2 regions of the Methylobacterium guangdongense genome follow, and region 1 is predicted to be linked to the other one. Evidence: predicted binding sites of a transcription regulator. Region 1 holds the regulator's gene; the other holds the start of a gene.
What was found. Region 1 encodes LexA, which represses DNA repair genes until DNA is damaged. Its sites were predicted from a motif close to TGTTCNNNNTGTGTTCNG; they were not measured.
Positions count from the first base shown of each region.

Region 2: a site for LexA is predicted at 1,674-1,691, ahead of AAHG09_RS27775 (type IA DNA topoisomerase). Genes of this name have one in related genera too.

Region 1 is NZ_JBBXMX010000009.1:140,150-143,515, forward strand. Features, by position in the region: gene AAHG09_RS18290 (FAD-binding oxidoreductase) at 1-1,090, opposite strand, end outside; gene lexA (transcriptional repressor LexA) at 1,372-2,100, shown strand; gene AAHG09_RS18300 (ComEC/Rec2 family competence protein) at 2,094-3,366, opposite strand, start outside.
Region 2 is NZ_JBBXMX010000025.1:25,213-28,578, reverse strand. Features, by position in the region: gene AAHG09_RS27785 (hypothetical protein) at 1-350, opposite strand, end outside; gene AAHG09_RS27780 (hypothetical protein) at 701-1,213, opposite strand; gene AAHG09_RS27775 (type IA DNA topoisomerase) at 1,784-3,366, shown strand, end outside.

The DNA of each region.
Region 1 (3,366 bases):
GGAACCCCGCGAACCGGTCGGGCGGCACGAAATACTCGTGCAGGATGTCGGTGCGGCTGCGGTCGCGCGCCGCGAGGTTGGCGACCGGCTCGTTCATCAGGCTGTTGCGGGTGGCGAGGCCCGGATCCAGCGTCGGGTTGAGCCGGGTCTCGGCGATCCAGCGGGCGCGCTTGCCGAATTCGCTGCCGACCTGGGCGCGGTAGATCTCGCGCGAGACCGCCGTGAATGCGCCCTGGCTGGCCGCCGCGGGCAGGACCTTTGGCGGGTGCTCCGCCTCCGCGTAGGTGACCAGGATCGCCTCGTCGAAGAACCCGGCCCGCGCCACCGAGAGCCGGCCATAGGCCATGCGCAGCCGCGGGTCGTGCGCCAGAGCGGCCACGAAGGCGGGGGCGAAGTCGGCCGACGGCATCACCGCGTAGGTCGGCGTCAGGAGGGCATTCGGCACCATCTCGACCACGAGGTCGACCACGATCCCGAACAGGCCGTAGCCGCCCATCGCCAGCCCGAACAGCTCGGCGTTCTCGGTGCGGGAGCAGGTCACGAGGCTGCCATCCGCCAGGACGAGGCGGAGGCTGCGGACCGTGGAGCCGAACGGCCCGCGCGGCGCCGGCCAGCCATGGGCGTTCACGCTGAAGGTCGAGCCGATTCCGAAATCGCTGTTCGACTGCATCACCGCCGGCGAGAAGCCGATCCGGTCGAGTTCCCGGATGACCTGCGACCAGCGCGCCCCGGCCCCGACCCGATAGAGGCCGGCGGCCGTATCGGGCTCGATCGGGCCACCCTCCAGGGTCAGTGCCGTCCCGTCGCGGGCGAGGCTCTGGCGGCCCATCGAGTGGCGCGCGACGCCGACCGCGACCGGGCGGCCCGCCGTGGCGGCGTCCCGGATCTCGGCGCGCACGGCTTCGATCAGGGCTTCGGTCGATCCCGTCGGGAGCTTGGCGTGACGCACCACCGGAGTCGGGTTGAGGCCGCTCGCATCGTTCAGGATGGTCCGCGGCGCGGCCTGGGCGGCCCGCGGCAGCAGTGCGGCGGCCGCCAGGACGCCGCCACCCGCGAGGAGTCCACGTCTGCTCGGTCGAACTCCGCCCATGCCGCGCCCCGTCCCGATTCGCTCACGGGGTGATCGAATCGCCCCGCCACGTATCCTGCGCCGGGGGCCTGTCCGGCGGCGTGAGCTTGCGCACCGGCCCGCAAGACCGATACGACGGGCGCATCCCGATCGCGGCTGACGGGCCTCGACAACCATCCCGCCGGACGGCACAGAGCGTAGCCATAACGCTCTTGCAGAACACTTGCGGAACGTTTAACCTGTTCGCGATTTGTTTCAGCGGCCGTCCCCGGGGCGGTCCCAAAGCCGCGAGGCCCCCGTCGATGCTCACGCGCAAGCAGCTGGACCTCCTGCGGTTCATCCAGAGCCGCATGCAGGAATGCGGCGTTCCCCCCTCCTTCGACGAGATGAAGGATGCGCTCGACCTCAAGTCGAAATCGGGTATCCACCGGCTGATCACGGCCCTGGAGGAGCGCGGCTTCCTGCGCCGCCTGCCGAATCGGGCGCGCGCCATCGAGGTGATCCGTATTCCGGAAAGCCTCTCGCAGGCGGCTTCGCCGGCCCCCGAGCCGCGCCGCTTCACCCCGAGCGTGGTGGAGGGCGGCAAGTCCCGGCAGCCGGCGGCCTCGCCGATGCCGGCGAGCGCGCGGATGATCGACGAATCCGGCCGGGCGGTCTCGATCCCGGTCATGGGCCGGATCGCGGCCGGCACGCCGGTCTCGGCGATCCAGAACCAGAGCCACGCCATCACGCTCTCGCCGGACTTCCTCGCGGGCGGCGAGCATTATGCTCTCGAGGTGCGGGGCGATTCGATGGTCGAGGCCGGGATCCTCGACGGCGACCTCGTGGTGATCCGCAAGCAGGACACCGCCAATACCGGCGACATCATCGTGGCGCTGATCGACGACGAGGAGGCGACGCTCAAGCGCCTGCGCCGCCGTGGCTCCTCGATCGCCCTGGAAGCCGCCAACCCGGCTTACGAGACCCGCGTTCTGGGTCCCGACAGGGTCCAGATCCAGGGCCGGCTCGTCAGCCTCGTGCGCCGCTACTGAAGCGGCTCGGCCGGGGCTTCGGCGCCGGCCTCCACCGGGGCCTGAGGCGCCTCGGTCGCGGCCATGCCGCCGGCCGTTTCGGCGGGGGGATCGGCTTTGGGTGCGGGCCGGGGGCGCCAGGGGACGGACCGGCCGTCGCCATGGGCGGTCTGCATCGTGAATCCGGCCCCGTCGGCCCGAAGGGCCACGGCCCCGTGTGCGGCCAGGACCCGGCGGTCGATCACCAGCGGCCCCATACAGGTCGGCGGTGCCGTGAGGCTCGTGATCAGCACGGCCGCCCGGGCGCAATCCTCCGGGAAGGCCCGGCGGTCGCGGACCAGGGTGACCGGCCTCCCGTCCCGCAGGAGGGCGGTGCAGCCGAGCCGGTCGCAGCGCCCCCCGGCGCGCGCGCCGGACCCGCGATCGAGCCGCCGCCCGTCGCCATCCGCCTTCAGCCATTGCTCCAGCACGAAATTTGAGGGGCTGCCGAGGACCGAGAGGCTTCCGTCAGGGCCGCGCACGGCGGCGCCCCAGCCCTGGCGGTCGACGTAGAGGTCGTGGCGCTCCGGCCGGGCCAGCAGGCCGAGGCCCAGCAGGATGGGTGGCAGGGCGAGCCAGCGCAGCCGCGAGGCCGGCAGCGTCGCCAGCAGCAGGGCCGCCGTCAGGGCGGCGAGCGCGCCTGTGCCGAAGGCCGGTACCACGAGGCTCGCCCGCTCGAACCCGGCGATCCAGTTCGAGATCGCCAGCATGCCGCCCACCGCCTGCCCCATCAGCCACCAGACCGGCCGGTCGAGGGCGAAGGGATAGGCGAGGCACCCGATCACGGCCGCGGGCATCACCACCAGCGACACCAGGGGCAGGGTCAGCGCGTTGCCGATGAGGCCGAAGGGCTGGATCGTCTGGAAGTGGTAGGTGGCGAAGGGCGCGGTCGCGATCTGCGCCACCAGCGTCGTCGCCAGCGTCCCGGTGACCGCCGACAGGCCGGTCCCGACGAGGCGGCCGATCCGCCCCGCCCCGGGCCGCACGAACAGGCGCCCGTCGATCAGCCGGGCGCAGGCGATTAGCCCGGCGACCGCGCCGAACGACATCTGGAAGCTCGGGCCGAGCAGCCCCTCCGGCTCGCGGGCGAGCGCGATCAGGGCGGCGAGCGCGAGGTTGCGCATCGACAGGGCCGGCCGGTCGGCCAGGATCGCCCCCAGCATGATCAGCGTCATGATCAGCGAGCGCTCGGCGGCGATGTCCCAGCCCGAGAAGGCGCAGTAGGCGCTCACCCCCACCATGGCGAAG
Region 2 (3,366 bases), on a different contig from region 1:
AAGGCGGCGACATGCAAGTGGAGGCCGTCGTTGATCCGGACCTCGTCGAGCAACACTTTCTCGTGCTTGGCGACGGGGTAGTCGGGCGAGGCGATCCAAATCGGCAGCTTGCCGCGGTTGGTGGGCGCGTTTGGCCGGCGAAAGAGGCGGCTCAGGTGGGTGGCGTACACCCGGTACAGCTCCTGTTCCATGACCCGCAACTTGGCTGCCTCGGATCCAGAAATTTGTTTGAACATCAGGGTGATGAGGTAGCCTTCCCCTCCTGCATCCATCTTCTCCTTGAAGTATGTGCCCCAGGCTTCGATGTAGGCTTTGCGAGTAGTGAAGCTGTCCGTATCAGGCATCGTCATTTCAGCTGTTCCTTGTCCCATCAAGCAATAGGCCGCCATATACACAGCAGGTCTGCAGTGCATTGGCTCTTCTGATAAAGTAGGGGCGGCGCAGCGGGCGCTTCCACGCGTTGCTTTGCCCTACGTTTTCAATTGGCTTTTACGAGTTTTGCGAAGGCTACTTCTTGGCCTCACGATCGCGTCGCCAGGGATCATGAGAGAGTCGCAACGGCGGGTTCCTGCGTTCTCGCTCGGCCTTCCCGGCTTATGGACGCCCCGATACTCGTGACGTAGGCGCTGCAATTGCAGGAGCTTCACGACGCCGCGACAGTTGGCGGGAACGAGCTACTCGTTCCCGCCAGCCATGAGGCTTATCGATTCGGCGCGATAGCCCAACTCCAATTCGCGGCAGCCTCGTAGCGAACACATCCTACGAGCTCGACCGAACCGGGACCGCGCGGGTACATGGCGTCCCGTCCTAATTTCCAGGGTTTTGTTGTCGCGCCTGTTCCCAATTTGGCAATTTCGGCGAGACACACCCGTGCGAGATCAGCCGAACTTGCGTTAGAAGGGGCCGCTATCAACGCATTGAGGGCGGAAACCATCGCGGCCATCGCGAAGTCGCATGGCCCCTCAAGCCTGTGAAGATCGCGAGCGCTCGTTTCCTCGATCCACTCAACAAACTCATCCAAATTATCAATTTTGAGCTTGAGCTCAGGATTGCTCGTAGCGAGCCCCTCGAACTCGATCACATTGCGAGGCTGTATAAAATTCAACGTGTCTTCACAGCTGATGCGAATTTCAGAAACTGCAGTGCCACAGCCGCTGCAGCAAGTCGGACGAATGATCGTCGCGTTGATCGAATTCGTAAATAGTCCCAACATGGATTTTCTCCTCAGGCCGATACCAATCGGATCGCCCAAAGGACTTTTACGAATCTCTTAGATGTACGGATTTCTTAAATTTTTTTTATTCGGTCGAAAATTTCAACTATTCAGGGCCGGCGCAGTTTCGCCAACGAGCAGCTTTCTTGCAGCAAAGCAAATTGCACTCTTCGGGAAGAGATCGGAATGATCCGGGGATGTATAAGTCGGTGAAGGACAGCTAATACTGTTAGGATGTCTGTCGGATTCGGCTGCCCTGATACAGGGAGTGGCTAGGAATCAACTGTCCGCCGCCGTCCTTCCAAAAAGCGTGCGTTGGGAAGGAGGCTTTCAACAAGCCGCGTCGGCCGACGCGTGTGCTTGAAGCAACACCGGCTGAACCTTCGAGATCGCACATCATCGAATTCAGCGTGGGGGCGTTGCGGCTTCTCCCTCAACGCGATTGCGCGCGAACTCTTTTTGGAACAAAATACGAACATACTGCCGCGTACAGCCGGCGCCTTCGCGGGCACTGACATGTCACCTCCGAGTTCCCGCCGCACGCTGTTCTTCTTTGAGAAGCCCTCAGCGATGCGGCAGCTGCAGCGCTTTTTCCGCTCACCGAACACCGTCTGCGTGGCCGCCGAGGGGCACCTGCTATCCGCCGAGGAGCCGGGCAGCATCCGGCCGGAGTGGAAGCCCTGGCGCTTCGATGCCCTGCCCATCAAGCTCGCCACGATTCCGGTCAGCTGTGGCACGAACCGGTCCGGCCAGTCGCACGAGCCAAAGATTGCCGCCATCCGGCAGGCGCTGAGCGGGGTCGAGCGCGTGATCATCGCCACCGATCCCGGGCGTGAAGGATCGATGATTGCCTGGGAGGTGCTGGAGCACCTCGGCTGGCGTGGGCGGGTCGACCGGCTCAAGCTCGGCGCACTCGACGAGGTCTCGATCCGCCGCGCCTTCTCGGCGCTTGCCAAGGAGCCGGGTTCGGGCGAGCGCGACTACGCCGCCTACCTCGAAGCGCTGTGCAGGCAGTATGAGGACTACCACCTCGGCCTGAACGGCACCCGGGCCATTTCGCTGCGCCTGCGCCCGCCCGCGTTTCGCGAGCCCTGGCGCTTCGGTGGCGTGCAGACACCGACCCTCGCCATCCTGACCGACCTGGAGGAGCGCATTCGCTCCTTCGTGCCGCAGGACTTCTTCAAGGTCGCCTTGCACCTCGGGACCCAGTCCGGTGCCACGCTGACCCTGTGGCATGCGCCCAAGGAGCGGATCTTCGACGCGGCGGCCGCCGAGACGATCCGGACGGCCGCCGCGACGTGGTCGGGCACCCTGGCAGTCGAGCACAGGGATGTGCGCCGTGCACCGCCCCGACTGTTCTCGAAGGACACTTTGGCGCGGCGCTGCGCCAAGCGGTTCGGCTGGGATCCGCAGCACACGGCCGCGATCGCCCAGGAGCTGTACGATCAGGGCTACCTCAGCTACCCACGCACCGAGTCCGAGTACCTACCGGAAGGGCAGGCAGGCGATGCCGCCGCGATCGTCACCGCCATCGCGACCGTGCTGACCAATGTGCGCGACGTCGTCCCGGCAGGCGAGGCGCCTCTGATTCGACGCGGGGCGAAGGGGCACTACGTCAAGGACCCAGGCGAGCACCACGCCATCGTGCCCCTGCGCAAGGTGCCAGAACGCAGCCGCCTCTCGGCTGATCAGTTCCGGTTGTGGGGGCTCGTCGCGAAAGCCTTCCTCGCCGCCCACCTCCCCGACGGCATCGACGCCCGCACGAGTGTCACGGCCGAGGTCGGGACGCCGCTCGGCGCGAAGCGGTTTGCCGTGTCGGGCAGCGTTATCCGTGCCCCTGGGTGGCGTGCGGTCTACGGCAGCGAAGCTGAACTCGAAGCCGACGTGGTGCCTGGCAAGGCCCGGCGCGAGGCGGAGGCCACGTCGCCGCGCCTGCCGCTCTTGAACGACGGGGAGGGCGCATCGGCTGCCGGCGCGGATGTCGCCGCCGCGATCACCGAGCCGCCGCGGCGGATCACCCGAGGCGAGTTGCCGGTGGTGATGGGTCGGCTGATCGACCAGGTCGATGATCCGGTGGCCAAGCGCGCCCTGGAGAACCCGGTCAACCCGAACGAGCCTAAGGGCCTCGGCACGGCCGCCACCCGCGACACGAT